Regions from separate parts of the Paenibacillus sp. FSL R5-0636 genome, predicted to be linked through region 1. Evidence: riboswitches for the same ligand, from Rfam matches in the RefSeq annotation. Region 1 holds a riboswitch; each other region holds the start of a gene.
What was found. A riboswitch is a leader RNA that binds a small molecule or an ion and turns the genes downstream of it on or off. The one in region 1 is predicted to bind cyclic di-GMP.
Positions count from the first base shown of each region.

Region 1 (4,462 bases):
CCAGACTTAATAGCCGCCTGCGCGCGCTTTACGCCCAATAATTCCGGACAACGCTTGCCCCCTACGTATTACCGCGGCTGCTGGCACGTAGTTAGCCGGGGCTTTCTTCTCAGGTACCGTCACTCCGATAGCAGTTACTCTACCGGACGTTCTTCCCTGGCAACAGAGCTTTACGATCCGAAAACCTTCATCACTCACGCGGCGTTGCTCCGTCAGGCTTTCGCCCATTGCGGAAGATTCCCTACTGCCTCCCGTAGGAGTCTGGGCCGTGTCTCAGTCCCAGTGTGGCCGTTCACCCTCTCAGGTCGGCTACGCATCGTCGCCTTGGTGGGCCGTTACCCCACCAACTAGCTAATGCGCCGCAGGCCCATCCCTCAGTGACAGATTGCTCCGTCTTTCATTCTTCTCTCAGGAGAAAAAAGAAATTATCCGGTATTAGCTACCGTTTCCGGTAGTTATCCCAGTCTGAAGGGCAGGTTGCCTACGTGTTACTCACCCGTCCGCCGCTAAGTTATTTTGAAAGCAAGCTTTCAAAATAACTCCGCTCGACTTTGCATGTATTAGGCACGCCGCCAGCGTTCGTCCTGAGCCAGGATCAAACTCTCCAATTAGTATTGAAAAGAGCGATATGCTCATTTTGAAACATCTGACGAAAATTAATTCTCTAATTTTGGATATCACTTACGTGATTTCCTACTCACTCGTTGTTCAGTTTTCAAAGATCAAGTTCTCGTTGACGCCGTTTAATGCCTCAGCAGCAACTCTTATAATATATCATGTTGTTTTCAGAAATGCAAGCTTTATTTTTCGAAGCTTTTTATCAGCCTCGTTTGTATCGCCTGTACGCTGTCTAACAACGCTTACCTATAATACCCCAACTATTAATAGAAAAGCAACCCCTAATATAAAAATAAACAACTAGCTTAATAATTAAGCTAGTTGTTTATTTAATAGAGTTATGTTTATAGCAACGAATTTAATAGTATTTTGCCGCAGTATATTTGCTTGAGGCTTTAATTAAATCGGTTTTCTTATCACTCTTTGCAAGTCCTGCATCCACTGTAGTATCAATGGTAACCCACTTCCCATTAAGCAACACTTCGTTCCATGCATGATATTGCGTAACGTAGCTTGTATTCCCCATTACCAACTTAGCAGGAACATCTACACTCCGCAGCATTGCGGCAAAAAGAGAAGCGTAATCATAGCAAATCCCTTTTTTAGTAGTCAATGTCTTATCGATGCTTGGAATATAATCAGTAGTTACACTATTAGCAAGAGAGTAGTCATATTGTACATTCGCAACTACATAGTTATAGATCGCTTTAACTTTCTCTTCGTCTGTTGTTTTGCCTTGTACTAATTGTTTAGCTTTGACAATCGCTTTATCAGAAGAACTCCATTTCACATTCTGTACGGAGCCCAAATATACGGAATTCGAGTCACTCATGGTTACGTCTACTACTTCGGAATATAACGCTTTGTATTTATTACCGGTTGTGTTCTCCAGAACAGAAACCTTATAAGTCCCATTTCCTTGTTGCAAAGGGAAGTCCTCAGCTTGTCCAGAAGCATACAAGTTATAAGTATAGCTGCTGTTATCTTTGGTGATCATGAGTTTGATTCTTTTATCTTTCGGAATATCATAGTTAATACCAATAACACCTTGAGCCACTTTGGATGTAATCAACCAGCTGGCATCTGCACTTGCAGCTTGAGCTGTACTTACCGGAACTGAAGTCATTAGGACGAACAGCGCCACCAGCATAAAATAAACCTTTTTCACGGATAAAACTCCTTTCGGTAGCTGGCTGCCATCCTTTCGGGAAGGCCCTTTAGCTTTGCGTCCCTACCTTTCGATAGGTTTGCCGTTATCGTATAAGCTCTATCTGTTCTAGCTTTACTAGATATAGTTGATAGAATCCATTTGAAACAAACAAAAAAAGCCTCTTCATTCGGTAGCTGGCTGCCATCCTTTCGGGAAAAGGCCCTTTAGCTTTGCGTCCCTACCTTTCGGAAGGTTTGCCGTTATCGTGTTTAGCTTTCATAGTATAATACTATCATATTTATAGTTGTGAACAAGACCTAATTTACTAGATTACCCATTATTTTATAAATATCTCCCGGTATTTGTGTTTTCTTGTCATTCACTATTCTCCTTTTGTTAATTTGGCATGAACAATCAGCCGATGCGTTGGATTCACTAGCGGATCACATGTAATCAGAGTAAGAATCTTATCCTTGTCATTCCCGTCAAGAACGGAGACATCACTCGGATCTACAACAGAAATATCGTATACCTCATAGTTAAACACCTGATCACTAGTCTTTACCGTGATAACATCCCCCACAACAACCTCATTCAATCTGTTAAACAAACGACCCGTAGTTCGAGCCCGATGCGCCGCGATTGCAGCATTTCCGATCTCTCCAAGGGGTGCCGTTTCTTTCATATGGGCTGCAGCATGTTTCATATTAGCTTTTGTAGCCCCTTCTAATACAGGCAGCTTCAAATCAATCTTACCGATTTCAATTAGTGCGATTACTTTGCCACCGACCTCAATCTCCGGTTCAGGCTTTTCTGTCTCTTGGGGTTGGGGCTGTGCCTGAGCATCCAGAACCGATTCCTCTGCTAACAGCTGAGTAACTTCAGCATACCTGCTCTTCAAATCTGGCTGGGGAGTACTATCGGCAGTGCTTAGTTCAGCCGTTTCTAATAACTTCTCCTGCTGCCTGTCGTTGTACCATTCGTTAGCTGTCGGATATAACATGATAAGTATCCCAGCCAGTATGAGTAGATAGGAGAATTTACGCAATGTTATTCACCTCCGTATATTGTTTCTATGGTTATATACAAATCAAGCAGAAACAGCTACTTGCCTTTAAGCATAGCAACTCCTTCTGCCTGAAATTAATGTTTAAAATACCCATATACGACTTCCAAAGAAATTGATGATCACCGTGATAAAGGTAACCAGCACCTTGGAGATCAAGACTTGAATACCTAGTTTGTCTGTCAACAGATGCATTAGCAGCAGTGATATTCCGAGCACTACCAGATTCAGCACGATAAACTTGACCAGCTGCACGCGGTCGAAGCCTTCTTTATTACCCCGGTTGCGATCACGAAAGGTTACTTTTTTATTCAAAATAAAGCTATTCGCCGTACCTGCACTATAGGAGATCACCTGCGCCAATGCGTATACCATCCCTAGTGAATTCAACAATGTAAAAATCACAAAATCAATCAGCGTATTGAGTAAACCTACGGCATTAAATTTGAGGAACTGTATGAATGCAGCGCGCAAGTTCTTATCTGACATCATTGTGGTCCTTCCGGCGGTCCAGTTGTTCTTCGTTCTGGTAGCCTTTAGTCTCACTAACAATATATAGCGGTCTATCTTTAGACTCGTCATAAATCCGTCCGATATACTCCCCAATCACACCCAACAGCATCAGAACGATACCGTTAAAGAGCAGATTGACGCCTACAATGGAAGCCCAGCCCGGAACCGTCCAGGAGGTGAAAAATATCCTTTGGAACAAGACGAAAAATAAATAAAGAAAACTAGAGAATGAAAGAAAGAATCCAATATACGTAGCAATTTTAAGCGGCTTATGTGAAAAAGAGGTGATGCCATCTAACGCAAAACGAATCATTTTCTTCAGCGGATATTTGGTTTCTCCGGCAAAACGTTCTTCCCGTTCATATTCCACCATAGTCTGCTTGAAGCCAACCCAGCTCACCAAACCTCTGACATAGCGGTTCTTTTCTTTAAGTCCCCGCAGGACATCACATACCTTACGGTCAATAAGACGGAAATCACCTGTATCCGTAGGAATATCCACACTTGTCATACTGCTGAGCAGGCGGTAAAAGAGCTTCGCGGTGACCTTTTTGAACATCGTTTCTCCGTGGCGCTTCAGGCGTTTCGCATATACAACATCATAGCCCTCTTTCCACTTCTCGATCATTTGCAAAATGACCTCCGGAGGATCCTGAAGATCAGCGTCAATAACAACAACCGCTTGACCTTCGGCATAGTCCATGCCAGCTGTAATCGCTACCTGATGTCCGAAATTACGCGAGAAGTCAATCAGCTTGACATGCTCGTCTCGTTCACAGATCTCCCGAATCATCTGGGCGGAACGATCACGACTGCCGTCATTGACGAAGACCAGCTCATAAGTATCGCCGCACTCGTCCATTACTTTTTTCAAACGTTCATAAGTATGGCTAATTACTTGCTCCTCATTGAACATGGGTACAATCACACTATATCTGGCTTTCACCTTTATTCCTCCTACAAGCTTTTTGGAGCGTTACATCCATCTACACTTCATAATAACGCTGCATGCATAAACTTATTTTATAGATTTTTATTAAATCCTAGAAAACCCAAGTAGGGAACCAACGCAGCATATCCTTTACGTAATCTCCACTCACCTGCATCCCTGACAG
Region 1 covers NZ_CP150232.1:729,919-734,380, reverse strand. The annotation lists rRNA gene MKX34_RS03235 (16S ribosomal RNA) at 1-611, opposite strand, end outside; gene MKX34_RS03230 (transglutaminase-like domain-containing protein) at 977-1,786, opposite strand; cyclic di-GMP riboswitch class I at 1,800-1,880, opposite strand; cyclic di-GMP riboswitch class I at 1,955-2,037, opposite strand; gene MKX34_RS03225 (class D sortase) at 2,151-2,816, opposite strand; gene MKX34_RS03220 (GtrA family protein) at 2,919-3,326, opposite strand; gene MKX34_RS03215 (glycosyltransferase family 2 protein) at 3,313-4,293, opposite strand; gene MKX34_RS03210 (phospholipid carrier-dependent glycosyltransferase) at 4,391-4,462, opposite strand, start outside.

Region 2 (4,462 bases), 1.7 Mb from region 1:
ATATAGCTCAAAACTGTGTTTGGGTTTAGCGTAAACGATCAGGCATCATTAATTTAAGGAATTCTAGAATACCATTCTCTACTACGAGTTCTTCTCTATCTTGATCAGCAAGTACTCTTCTGATGATATCTTCATTACCCTCCAGCACTTTACTTGTCCAATGAGGATCAATGATAAGAGAACGTCCTACTGCTACTAATTCAGCATTTGTCAACGTGTCCTCTGCATCCTGTTTGGTACGGATATCTCCGACCCCAATTAAAGGTACACGGCCATTGATTTTCTCATGTACATATTGCAGGATTGATTTTTCTTTAAAATCTTCTGATGCAGATACTTTCTTAAAATCCCCTAATGAAATATGCAGATAATCTAGCTTTTTATCAGCTAATTTATCAATAAGATAAAAGGTATCGGTGATTTTAATTCCAGGCTCTTCATATTCTTCTGGAGAAAAACGATAACCGACAATAAAATCCTTAACCTTTGAATTGTCAACGACAGCAATAACCGCATCCACTAATTGGTTAATGAAATTAAATCTTTTCTCTAAGCTTCCGCCCCATTGATCATCACGACGGTTGGAGTGTGGAGAGAAGAACTGTTGGACTAAATATGTGTTTGCTCCATGAATTTCTACCCCGTCAAATCCAGCTTGAATAGCACGTTGAGTCGCTTTTTTAAAATCCTCAATTACACCGAAAATTTCATCTTCTGTTAATGCTCTTGGAATTTCTGCATTCGGACGTTCGGCAGCAATGGCGCTGGAGGAAACTGGTTGTACGCCACGTAGTATTTTTGAATCTGTCATTCTTCCTGCATGGAATAGTTGTAAAATAGCTTTTGTTCCATTTCGTTTAATAGTAGATGCTAATCGGCTAAGGCTAGGAATAAATTGATCGGAGGAAACACTAAGTTCACCTTCCCATCCTTTTCCACCCTCTTGTACATTTGCTGCCGCAGTGATGACCGCACCTACTTCGCCCGTTCTTAGTGAATAGTATTTCAATTCATCTTGTGTTACTACACCGTCATAAAAGCTCATTCGCGTGGTCATTGGAGCCATAACCACTCGATTTTTTAATGTCAGTCCTCTGCGAAAAGTTAATGCTGTGTCTAGTGCTATCATCTTTTTCCCAACTTTCATTAAATTATATTAAACAAAATATTATATACATGCGCATACATATAAATTACAGCAATGATTTATTCTTGTCAACTAATAAAGAACTGCTGTTGAATACAACAAAAAGCGCTGTTCAGCGGAACAGCGCTTTTTGCTCGATATGAATCGTCCTTATTATTCTAGTTCGGCCGGTTTTACAATGGCTGTACCTTTATTATTCTTGGAATATTTAGCTTCGATTTTCGTGGTGTATGTATCTTTGGCTCCGTCACTTACCAGCACATAACTCAGATCGACTGTCAGCTTTTCCGTTTGCCAGGTCTTAGTATTGACGAATAATTTCCACGTTACGCTTTTGGGTTGAACTGTCTCACCATCCCAGAGGTTCTCCTGGTCATAGAGTTTGATTATCCCCTTAGCTGCTGTCGGATCGGTTACCGTGAATTGTAAGACCGTTTGTGCGCCAGCCGTGCTGACTTTCATGGATTTTTTATAACTTTTGACCGAATCAAGCATGGAAACAGGATCGTATTGGCCTTTAGAGTAAAAGGCATCCCATTCCGTTTTCTCCAGTCCAAGCCAATACTGTGCATCAGGATCGATCGGCTCCCCGTCATCGTCGTAACCTTCATCTTCAGATTCATCGATCAGTTCACTTCCGTCTACAAGATAGTAAAACTCCTTGTCATTGGCATATAGACTGTACGATGTTTCTAAAAGACTACTAGCGACAGTGCCTGCTGCGGCAAAATTCGGCAGACGGTTGATATCCAGCTTCAGAGTGTTGGTGTTGCTGATACGCACCCCGCCGCTTTGAATATCCTGTTTTTTGGTCACATCCAGATGGAAATTCTTTATTGCTTTGGAGGCTGCCGTTACTTTGCTGATCATCTGATCCGCGGTTACTACTGTTGAGGTAGCTGCAGACACTACTCCTGGATTAGACATCCATCCGATCGTTCCGGACAGCAATAAAGCACCTACTGCCAAACTAGTACCTATTGTTTTGAAAAAACTGTTCATGTACTTCCCCTTTCGGCCCCTTGCGATAATGTAACGCCGTATAGGTCGAAATAATAAAAGAGCTCAAAATAGACTACATATTCTTAGAGCTATCCTTTATGCTTCATAAGACATCCCTATGGCGGCCTGGCGATCATTTCCTTCTGTCGAAAGGCTTTAGACCCATGGCTTTGTGTCATCATCTTTCGATGATTTTACCTTTAACGCGGACATTCAATTAGTTTTAATAGATTAGGGACGCATGTCCCACCGCTAATTTTATCATGGTTATAATTACCTGTAAACGACTTATCTTCCATTCGAATTCGCTATGATACTCAGAAGAAATACTAAAGTTTTGCATTTTTCCAATTCGTCCAAGTTTTCCAGATATCTGAGGTTCAGCTGAGTTATACTATCAATCCGTTTCGGTATATCACTATGCTATGATAAGTATGTTTTTTAGTTTCTCTATCCATCCAAACATTTTCTTAATATATAACTCTTATAATTATTTTAGTTTTCTTAGAAAGGATGATTTTCATGGTTAATATCCTTGTTGTCGAGGATGATATAAAGCTTAATCAAATTATCTGCACCTATCTTTGCAATAATGGATACGACGCTAAAGGGTGTTTAAACCCACGAGAAGCATATGATTTGATGTATAACAGCCTGTATGACCTTATCATCTCAGACGTTATGATGCCAGAGATTGACGGCTTTGAATTTGCGGAAACGGTTAGGGCTATTAACAAAACGATCCCCCTTCTTTTTGTTACCGCTCGTGATGATATTTCCTCAAAACAAAAAGGGTTTCGCGCTGGAATTGATGATTACATGGTCAAACCGGTCAATATGGACGAACTGGTAATGCGTGTGGGCGCTTTACTTCGACGTGCAAATATTGCCCACGAAAAAAAACTGAGGGTAGGAAGTCTTATGATGGACGCGGATGATATGACAGCAACGGTAAACGATGAGGAAATCCCTGTGACGGTACGGGAATTCAACATACTCTACAAAATGCTTTCCTACCCCAAACATACCTTTTCCCGTGCCCAGCTAATGGACGAGTTCTGGGGCATTGGCAGCGAAACCAGCCTGCGTGCCGTAGATGTATACATCGTCAAACTTCGCGACAAGTTCTCTTGTTGTGTGGACTTCAAGATCATGACAGTGCATGGGCTTGGCTACAAGGCAGTGCTGCAATGAGTAAGAGGCAGGAGCAGCATGCCCGGTTCAAGTCCAAGCGTTTTTCATGGAAAGAGTTTTTGTGGACCTTTATTGTGCTGTCCACGCTAACAGCAGGTCAAGCACTTATATACGACGCCTACATTTCAGTAGAACGCGTTCCAACTCAATACATCTTTGGAATCACTGGATATTGGATCATTGTTGCCTTCATTTTTTGCCTTGTCACCGCACGGCAAAAGTACATCGCCTTTGATAAACCCATGCGTAAACTCAGCGAGGCGGCAAACCAGGTAGCAGAGGGAGATTTTTCAGTCTATCTTGAGCCGCTTCACAGAGCGGATAAAAAGGATTATGTAGACGTGATGTTCGAGGATTTTAATAAGATGGTTGAAGAACTGGGCAGTATTGAAACCCTCAAAAATGATTTTATATCGAATGTATCCCATGAGATTAAAACACCATTATCCGTCATTCATAGTTACGCAATGGCATTGCAAACTGTTGATTTGTCGCCAAAACTTCGAACGGAATATACTGAAACTATCATTTCGGCCTCCCAAAAATTAACGACACTGGTGATCAATATTCTGAAGCTAAACAAATTGGACAATCAGGAGATTAATCACGTTGCAGAGCCCTATGATCTGTGCAGGCAGCTATGCGACTGCGCCCTTACTTTTGAAAATTATTGGGAAGAAAAGAACATCGAATTTGTGGCGGATATAGAGGACCGTGCTATCATTCATGCCGACGAAAGCATGCTAGAGATCGTATGGCTTAATCTCCTCTCCAATGCTTTGAAATTCACACCCCCTGGCGGTAGCATCACCTTATCGCAGACTTCAGATGAAGATACAATTACGGTTATGGTATCAGATACTGGCTGCGGAATGGACGAGGAGACGATGAAACATATTTTCGATAAATTCTATCAAGGCGATACTTCTCACTCCGGGGAGGGTAACGGCCTTGGTCTTGCTCTTTCACTGCGTGTTATTGAACTAGTCGGTGGAACCATATCTGTTAAGAGTGAGCTACGCAAGGGCACGACATTCACAGTCCAATTAAAAGCTGAGAAATAAGTAATTCCCTTAAACCATAATTCATTATCTTGATAAGATCAAAAAAAGCAGTCTG
Region 2 covers NZ_CP150232.1:2,422,937-2,427,398, reverse strand. The annotation lists gene MKX34_RS10670 (NADH-dependent flavin oxidoreductase) at 26-1,147, opposite strand; gene MKX34_RS10665 (DUF6612 family protein) at 1,301-2,149, opposite strand; cyclic di-GMP riboswitch class I at 2,267-2,358, opposite strand; gene MKX34_RS10660 (response regulator transcription factor) at 2,672-3,343, shown strand; gene MKX34_RS10655 (HAMP domain-containing sensor histidine kinase) at 3,340-4,407, shown strand.
Region 2: it holds a riboswitch for cyclic di-GMP, as region 1 does, so the genes downstream of both, MKX34_RS10665 (DUF6612 family protein) here and MKX34_RS03230 (transglutaminase-like domain-containing protein) in region 1, are expected to answer to the same signal.

Region 3 (4,462 bases), 300 kb from region 1:
AAAGCTCGGCTAGAAGAAGAGCAAGCAAAGAAAGAAGAAGAAGCGAAGAAGGAAGAAGAACGTTTGGCTGAGGAGAAAAAGCAACAAGAAGCCGAGGATAAAGCGAAAGCTGAGGCAACCCCTCCAACGTCAGGTGAAGCTGCTCCGGAAGCCCCAAATAAAGAACAACCTGAAGCCCCAGCCACTGACCCGGTTAAGCCGGAAATTGGTGAAGAGCTCACAATTCCAAAAGATGTTCCTCAGCAAGAGGCTCCACAAGAGACGCCAAAGGCGGAAGACAGTACGACTACCCCGCCGGTAGCAACCCAAGCTCCTTCGGACCCTCAACCTGAGAAAGGTGGAGAATAAGATGCGAATTAAAAAAATTATCAATAATACCTTATCGAGCTTAATGCTTGTGATCTTTATTCTGCTGGTGGCAGCCGTAGTGTTATCCAAGGCCTCCGGTGGTGAACCTGCTTTCTTCGGATATGAGATCAAAACCGTACTCTCAGGATCGATGGAACCAGGAATTCAGACAGGCTCAATTGTCGCATTAAAACCCGGAGGGGATATGAATCGTTTCAAACCAGGCGATGTCATCACCTTTAGGAACGAAGATAATCTGCTCATTACTCACCGGATTGTAGAAGCGACCGTCAATAACGCTACTGGTGAAGCTGTTTATCGCACTAAAGGCGATAACAACGACGCACCCGACATGAACCCTACCAGTTCTGCGAATGTTGTAGCTCAGTATACCGGGGTCACTGTACCCTATGTCGGTTACGCTATGAATTTCGCGGTTTCCAAAGCTGGAAGTGTAGTCCTCATGATCGTGCCTGGCTTGATGCTTCTGCTCTATGCTCTGTATACCTCTTGGAAGGCTGTAGCTGCATTAGAAAAGAAAAATGCTGCCCTACTGCCAGCCTCACCGTCCCCAACAGAAACACAGCCCTAAGTTGATTGTCCACTTCCGCTTACGAACCGGAAGATACAATATATAAATTTTATAAAAAATTCAAACACAAATTTGAGGAGGAATTTTATTATGGGTATCAAGAAAACATTGGGTCTTGGCGTAGCATCTGCAGCACTGGGTTTATCATTAATCGGCGGAGGAACCTTCGCATACTTTAGCGACACTGCGCAAAGCACAGCTACATTCGCAGCGGGTACACTCGATCTGAACTCCGACCCTTCTGTCATCGTTAATATTCCTAACCTGAAACCAGGTGATACTGTAACTAAATCCTTCAAATTGAAAAACGATGGTTCGCTCGATATCGGATCTATCATTCTGAATACATCGACTCAAATCACGGATGCTAAAGGAGATAACTACCTGGATTTAGCCGAGTTCATTAAAGTTAAATTCCTTAGAAATAATGATAAAGGAGTACCTATCGTCTCTCCTGAAAATGTAGTTTATGAGACTACACTTGCTGCTTTAAAAAGTCAGCATCCGGATCTCGTAAAAAATACAGGTTGGGATCAACTCTTTACCGAAGCATCCGGTATTAAAGCCGGTACCAATGACAGCTTCTCCGTCCAATTCGAATTTGTGGAAAATAACCAAGATCAAAATATTTTCCAAGGCGATAGCTTAACACTGACTTGGGATTTCGTAGCTAAACAAGGTGCGAAAAAAGACTACTAAGATCAATAAAGTAATTTAATAAAATACTCGAAGAGCAGCAGATCCTGAATCCGGCCACGGATAAGCAGATTGCTGCTCTTCTCTTTACAATAAACTTTGTCCGATTTATTGATATTTGCTATACTAATAACAAAAATTACGGAGGGGCGTCAGCATAGTGCCACAGAATATGGGCCAACGTATCCAGCAGCTCCGCCTAGACAAGGGTTTCTCCCTATCTGAGCTTGCGGACAGAGCAGATGTGGCTAAGTCGTATCTTAGCAACGTGGAGAGAAACATCCAATCCAATCCATCCATCCAGTTTATCGAAAAGATCGCTGACGCGCTTCAGGTATCCATTCATGCCCTACTCTATGGAGAACCAAATGATGCAGAGGAATCACATTTAGATTCGGAATGGTTCCGATTGGTGCAGGAAGCTATGGACTCAGGCATTAGCAAACGCGAATTCAAAGAATTTCTGGACTATCAGAAATGGAAGCTCGATCAAAAGGATTAATACTTCCTACTAATCTGGTACGATCCTCTCTTCTACTAAATCATATCGAAAAAGGACACAGCGAAGAACCGCTGTGCCCTTTTTCGATATGTAACCCCTCTAATGTATTACTGCACGATCTGCACAGTTTTCTCATGAAAGAACTGGCGGATTTCATCTGCCTTAATGCCAGCCTTCTTAGCTGCTAATAATAAATGTACCCACTCTTGATCCAGATCAATAAACTGCTGTTCTCTGTTGCTACCCTGGTTGGACTTTTCCAAAAAATCTCCCCCTAAGATTTTACGTCCCCAGGCAATCCGGCTGTCATAGTATCTCTACCTTAGACCCGCGACTTTGTGCCCCTGCCTTTCGGCAAGTTTACCTTTTACTGGACCCTTTTCACGAAAGGATCTGCTTAAAAAACTATAATATTACTATCTGCAATAACATTATACAAAAAGAAAGCGGAAAAGTGTGTCGATTCCTGGTTACTTTCTATTTTAAAAACGAAAAATAAAAGATTTTTTTTCAAAGATCTTGTCCGATTATCACGATACTCGTCCGTTACATAAAATAAATTGTACTAGCAAAATAAATATTTACTGACCTAATAGTTAAAAATAAGGATAATAGAATCATTTTAATAGGCCTTTAGAATGGGTAATGAGAAGAAACACCCTTCTTTTCATTAGAACAAGCTAACCTATACCATTTTGCGAACGTATTGGACGAAAGAATGAATTGATTACAGTGGCTGAAAGTAGCACAATAAGATGAGAAATGAAACCGCAATCATCACAGCTCCAGTAAGCGTTGACACAAAATGTCACGTATGGAGTTCATCCGTTAAGGAGGATGTATTCATGGCAGCCAAAGAGCCCTATAACGAATCCATTTGGAGTAAGTATTACGGACCCAATTTAGGCTACATTCAAGAAAGATATGAACAGTTTGTGAAAGATCCCTCCACCGTAGAAAATAATTATCGCGAGCTTTTTACAAATTCGGGACCCCCTCCCCTAACTCCGGATAGCGAACCGGCTCCTCAGCCGCGCATCTCGGGAGACACCGAATGGCTTAGAAAAGCAGTAAGAGCTTCCAAGCTAATCGCCAATATTCGTATATATGGCCATATGGCCGCTGAAATTGATCCGCTGGTACGCGATCAGAATCCCATGGCAAAATATCTTGAGCCTGAAACCTATGGGCTGACCCGCGAAGACCTGATTGCACTACCTGCCACGCTTATATGGGAAAATGCGCCGAATGATGTGCATACCGGGTGGGATGCCGTGCAACGTATGCGTCAGGCATACACCAAGACTATCGCCTATGAATTCGGGCATGTGCATGAAGAAAAAGAACTGCAATGGCTAAATAGACAGGCAGAATCCACCAGCTCACCAGCACCCCTGAATAATACAGAACGCAAAGAGCTCCTGAACCGCCTGATTCAGGTAGAGCAATTTGAAACCTTCCTCCACAAGACTTTTGTAGGTCAGAAGCGTTTCAGTCTTGAAGGCAATGATGCTCTTGTGCCGATGTTAGACGAAATCGTACGCGCTGCTGCACATGACGGTGCAGAGCATATTTTGATGGGCATGGCGCATCGCGGTCGCCTCAACGTTCTTGCACATATTTTGGGCAAACCTTATGATATCATATTTTCAGAGTTTCATCATTCTCCGAACAAGGAGCTTTTCCCTTCCGAAGGCTCCACAGGCATTAACTATGGCTGGACAGGTGATGTGAAATACCATCTCGGTGCAGACCGTGCTGTCCGTGAAGGAGAAACCGTACGCACAAGAATAACACTAGCGAATAACCCAAGTCACTTGGAATTCGTCAATCCTGTCGTGGAAGGTTTCACTCGTGCCGCACAAGAAGACCGGAGCACTGCAGGATTGCCGAAGATTGATACCAGTAAAGCTATGGCGGTGCTGATGCATGGTGATGCTGCTTTTCCAGGTGAAGGAATTGTTGCAGAAACGCTTAATATCGGCAAACTTCAAGGTTATCAAAATGGTGGGACGATCCATATCATTGTTAATAACCGAATTGGTTTTACGACTGAAAGTGAAGATTCCCGTTCTACGCATTATGCGAGTGACATCGCCAAAGGGTATGAAATCCCGATAGTCCATGTCAACGCTGATGACCCAGAGGCCTGCGTAGCAGCCGTACGTTTAGCTAGCGCATACCGCCATCAATTCAAAAAAGATTTCGTAATTGATCTCATCGGCTACCGCCGTCATGGTCACAACGAAATGGATGATCCTGAAACCACACAACCTATTGTCTACGGCAAGGTTCGCAATCATCCGACCGTCTACAAGGTTTAT
Region 3 covers NZ_CP150232.1:430,655-435,116, reverse strand. The annotation lists gene MKX34_RS01920 (hypothetical protein) at 1-348, shown strand, start outside; gene MKX34_RS01915 (signal peptidase I) at 350-940, shown strand; gene MKX34_RS01910 (TasA family protein) at 1,031-1,639, shown strand; gene MKX34_RS01905 (helix-turn-helix domain-containing protein) at 1,809-2,138, shown strand; gene MKX34_RS01900 (anti-repressor SinI family protein) at 2,246-2,401, opposite strand; cyclic di-GMP riboswitch class I at 2,429-2,513, opposite strand; gene MKX34_RS01895 (2-oxoglutarate dehydrogenase E1 component) at 2,984-4,462, shown strand, end outside.
Region 3: it holds a riboswitch for cyclic di-GMP, as region 1 does, so the genes downstream of both, MKX34_RS01900 (anti-repressor SinI family protein) here and MKX34_RS03230 (transglutaminase-like domain-containing protein) in region 1, are expected to answer to the same signal.

Region 4 (4,462 bases), 3.0 Mb from region 1:
GCTGCTTCGCCATCTAGGACGAATAATCCAGCCAGTTACCTAAGCCAGCGCATCCATATTGATGGTGCCAGCTGGCACCCTTCCGACGAGACCTATCCGTTCCTATCTATCCTGCAGGAAGCTGTTTGGGAAGATCGTAAAGTAAAGATCACTTACCCATGGAATGACGAGACGAAGGAACGTTTTATTGAACCTCTTGGGTTAGTCGCAAAACGTGGAGTTTGGTATGTAGTGGCACGAACCGAGGGTGAAATGCGGACTTTTCGCGTGTCAAGATTAATACAAGCTGAAGCAACTAATGAATCATTTGTCAGACCTGAGACTTTTGATTTAAAAAGCTACTGGGAACAGTCGACTTTAGCTTTTAAAGCAGCTCTGCCAAAATATGTAGTGAAATTAAAGGTGAATGAGTCTATTCTTAAAGAATTACAACGTGAAAGATATGTAACTATAACTTTAGTAGAACCCTCTGCTAATACTGGGTGGATGAACGTAGAGGCCGAGTTTAATACTATAGAATCTGCCTGTCGTATCGTACTCTCTTTTTCTCCTTCAGTTATTGTTTTAGCTCCTACCGAACTAGTAGGGATGGTAAAGTCTGCTATTAAAACAATTTCCACAATATATGAGGAATTTTGACATGAATTCTAAATATCTACTACTTAAAGAAGATTTATGACACTTCTCTATAGACCAATGACCTATAAATCCCCTATAATAACACCATTACATAAAATTTAATAAGGGGGACATTTTACCAATGAGCTGGATGCACAAACTTCCGTTAAAACAAAGAATTGTTGCCGGATGTTACCTCGTTGCCGCACTGTTTGCTATTCCTGTCTTAGTTACGTTAATGATTCTAGGTCAATTTCTCGTAGGAATTATACTAGTAGTTGTTCTTGCAGGTCTGACTTTACCTGTTGCTCGCTTCGTGGAGAGAACGCTTACATCATCTTTTGATGATATTGCTAATGTATCTCACAGTATTTCGAAGGGGGATTTCACTAGCAGAGCGGACGAAAATGGTTCAATGGGTGACGTAAGCCGCTCCTTTAACACAATGATTGATAAGCTCAAGAAGATTCTGACCGATGCATCGCAGATCACCCGTCAAGTAATGGATGCAAGCCGCGGAATCGAAGATAAGAACCAGAACCTGAAAATTGTTATGGCACAAGTAGCCTCTTCTTCTACCGAGCTCGCTCTTGGTGCAAATGAAATATCTACGGATATCGCTGATATGACAGAATCCATTAAAGACATTGAGACCAAAGTATCCAATTATACGAACTCCACCAAAGAAATGAACAGACGTTCAATACATACCTTAGAACTTGTTGAGCAAGGGCGCCAATCCGTAGATACACAGGCTGAAGGCATGCGTAAAAACATAGAGGCTACACAAAAAGTGGCTGATACTATTGAAGCTCTCTCACAAAATGCCCGCGGGATTACGATGATCACCAAGACCATCACAGAGATCGCTGAGCAGACCAACCTGCTGTCACTCAATGCCTCCATCGAAGCTGCTCGTGCCGGAGAGCATGGTCGGGGTTTTGCCGTTGTCGCTCAAGAGGTTCGCAAGCTTGCTGAGGAATCTACGGCTTCCACAAAAGAAGTATTCGGTTTGGTCCGCAGCATTGAGTCAGATATTAAACAAGCCATCGATAATATCGCCATCAATGAAGAGGTTGTGCAGGTTCAGAATGAAATGATCACTCAATCTGCCCATATTTTCGCACAAATTGTACAAAGCGTGCAGTACATTACCGAGCAAATCTCTTCATTCTCTGCGGAGAGTGATCTTATGCTAGAAAGTGCCTTGAAAATTTCCAGTGCAATTGAGAATATCTCAGCAATCACCGAAGAAACCGCTGCAGGCACTGAAGAGGTATCGGCGGCTATGAATGAACAGATTAATGCCCTGCAGTCTGTTGCAGAAGAAACGGAAAAAATGACCCAGGCCGTATTTAATCTGCAAAAAACCATTCATATCTTTAAATTCTAGTTCAAAACTATCAACTGCCACCTAAGCTGAGTCTTAGGTGGCAGTTTTTTTCGCGAGGCAAAACTTCATCTCTTGGACAAGACTTTCGTCAAATTTCGAGTTTTTTTAGCGGATTATGTTGACAAAAATTAATGAGGAATATATTGTAAAGGAAAATTATTCTTATCAACTATAAATTAATATTGGCAAAATCCTCGAAAGAGGATGACGCAAAACCATGGATCTACAGCCTCATTTTTTCGTTTGAGGCCATGATTGCCAGGTTGCAGAGGAACCAGGACGGCTGAACTATTGTTCAGTCTTAGCGGCGCCTTATGCCACCAACCTGTGCTTACTATAGAGCACAGGTTTTTACTTTTTGAGTATATTGATCTATCGTATCTATTCGGTAGATTAATAACTAATATATATCAAAAAACTTGTGAGGTGTTTCTTTTGAAGACAGTCGCAGATTACATGGCGGAAGCACTACGTAACCTAGGAGTCACCCATTCTTTTGGGATCATTGGCAAATCGATTTGTCCAATAGTTCTAAAGATGGTCGATTACGGTATTGAATTTATTCCCGGTAGACATGAAGCAAGCTCCGGATTCGAAGCAGCAGGGTATGCGCTGAAAACGGGTAACCTAGGCGTAGCATTTGGTACTTCTGGTCCTGGTGGAACTAACCTGCTCACAGCAGCAGCTCATGCGAAAGCTAACAACCTACCTGTCCTGTTTATTACTGGCCACCAATCCATTACAGAGCTTGGAATTCCTCAATGTCAGGACTCCACCTCTTTTCTGGCTGATTTAGCTGATATGTTCAGACCTGCCACCTTGTTCAGTAAATTGGTTGAACGTGGGGATCACTTTGGTACTATTTTTAATCATGCGATTTCTGTGGCCCTGGCCAAACGGGGTCCTGTTCATCTTTGTATTCCTTTTGATGTACAAACTGAAGTATTGGAAGAATGCAATATTGTAATCCCTGAAAGAGAGTCTCTAATTAGTCAAGCAAATATCGATAGAGTCATCGATGCTATTCAAGCTGCTAAGAATCCTTTGATTATTGCGGGTAAAGGAATTAACCGCTCCGGAGCACATAAAGAGCTTGTTCAACTCGCAGAAACTTTTAATATTCCTGTAGTAACATCTCCTGGTGGAAAAGGGGCTATAGTCTGGGATCACCCGCTCTATCATGGTCCTATTGGCGTTGGCGGTTCGACCCACGGGGATGATTTATTGAATAAAAGCGATCTGTTTATAGTGCTTGGATCACGTTTAAGTGATATGACCATCTGTAATCTTAAACGGGAGAATCATCCAGCAACTTTAATTCAATTTGATATTGATCCAACCTTTGTCGGAAAAATCCTATTGTCCAAAACGATACCGGTCACTGGGGACCTGCGCGATAATTTGGTGCACTGCCTAAATCATATTGACCCCAGCACAATCACCAAACGTGAGGCTTTGGCCGATGCTGATTATTCAGAAGAGCTTCCAACCCTCAAGAATCTTTCACTGGCTTCAGTAATGAGCACTTTAAGTGATTTGATCCCTTATAATAATTCAATTTTCGTTGATGATGGAAGCCATGGATTCCACGCTGCAAAATGGTACAAGGTTAAGAAACCGGGCAGCTTTGTTTTTGATGCTTATTTTGCTTGCATGGGTAATTCGATCGGCATGGCTATTGGTGCAAAAGTTGCAGCTCCTGAAGAAACTGTCCTCTGCATTACAGGTGATGGTTGTTTCATGATGCTCGGCGCTGAGATTAACACCGCTGTCTGCAAAGATATCCCTGTCATCTTTATCGTGGTCAATAATAAGCAACTAGATATGGCTCTTAAGGGTATGGAGAAAACCACAGGTCGTATCGATGGAACTCTATATGAAGTACCAATGGACGCCGTGAAATTCGCTGAATCTCTAGGTGCTAAAGGCTACAAATGTGAGACTGCGGATGAATTCACAGCTGCAATTAAAGATGCGGTAGCTCTAAACCATGTTGCCGTTATTGAACTACTAACAGACCGTGATGAAGTCCCTCCGACTGCACACCGTACTTTGAACCTAAACTAGGAGGCTAACCATGAAGGAAAATATCAACAGTGGTCTCAACCACTTCACGAATCTATCAGGAGACTATGGCGCAAAAGCACTAGCTCCAATTAAAGACCACTTCCCTGACTTGGCTGAATTTATTATGGGGAATGCCTATGGCGATATTTTTCAACGTAATACTATAGCCCCTGACTGGAAGGAAATTGCAGTCATTTCATCTTTAATTTCAATGGGTCAATTCGAACAGCTGGGTGTTCATTATGTTATGGCCCTTCGTGTTGGAGTCACCGTAGAACAGCTTAAAGGCATTCTATTACACTTAGTACCCGTTATAGGGGCACCTAGAATCATCACAGCTTTTAATATCCTGCTTGCAACCATAGAAGAAATCCAATAACCCAA
Region 4 covers NZ_CP150232.1:4,789,996-4,794,457, forward strand. The annotation lists gene MKX34_RS21870 (YafY family protein) at 1-639, shown strand, start outside; gene MKX34_RS21875 (HAMP domain-containing methyl-accepting chemotaxis protein) at 761-2,011, shown strand; cyclic di-GMP riboswitch class I at 2,186-2,282, shown strand; gene MKX34_RS21880 (thiamine pyrophosphate-binding protein) at 2,438-4,078, shown strand; gene MKX34_RS21885 (carboxymuconolactone decarboxylase family protein) at 4,089-4,457, shown strand.
Region 4: it holds a riboswitch for cyclic di-GMP, as region 1 does, so the genes downstream of both, MKX34_RS21880 (thiamine pyrophosphate-binding protein) here and MKX34_RS03230 (transglutaminase-like domain-containing protein) in region 1, are expected to answer to the same signal.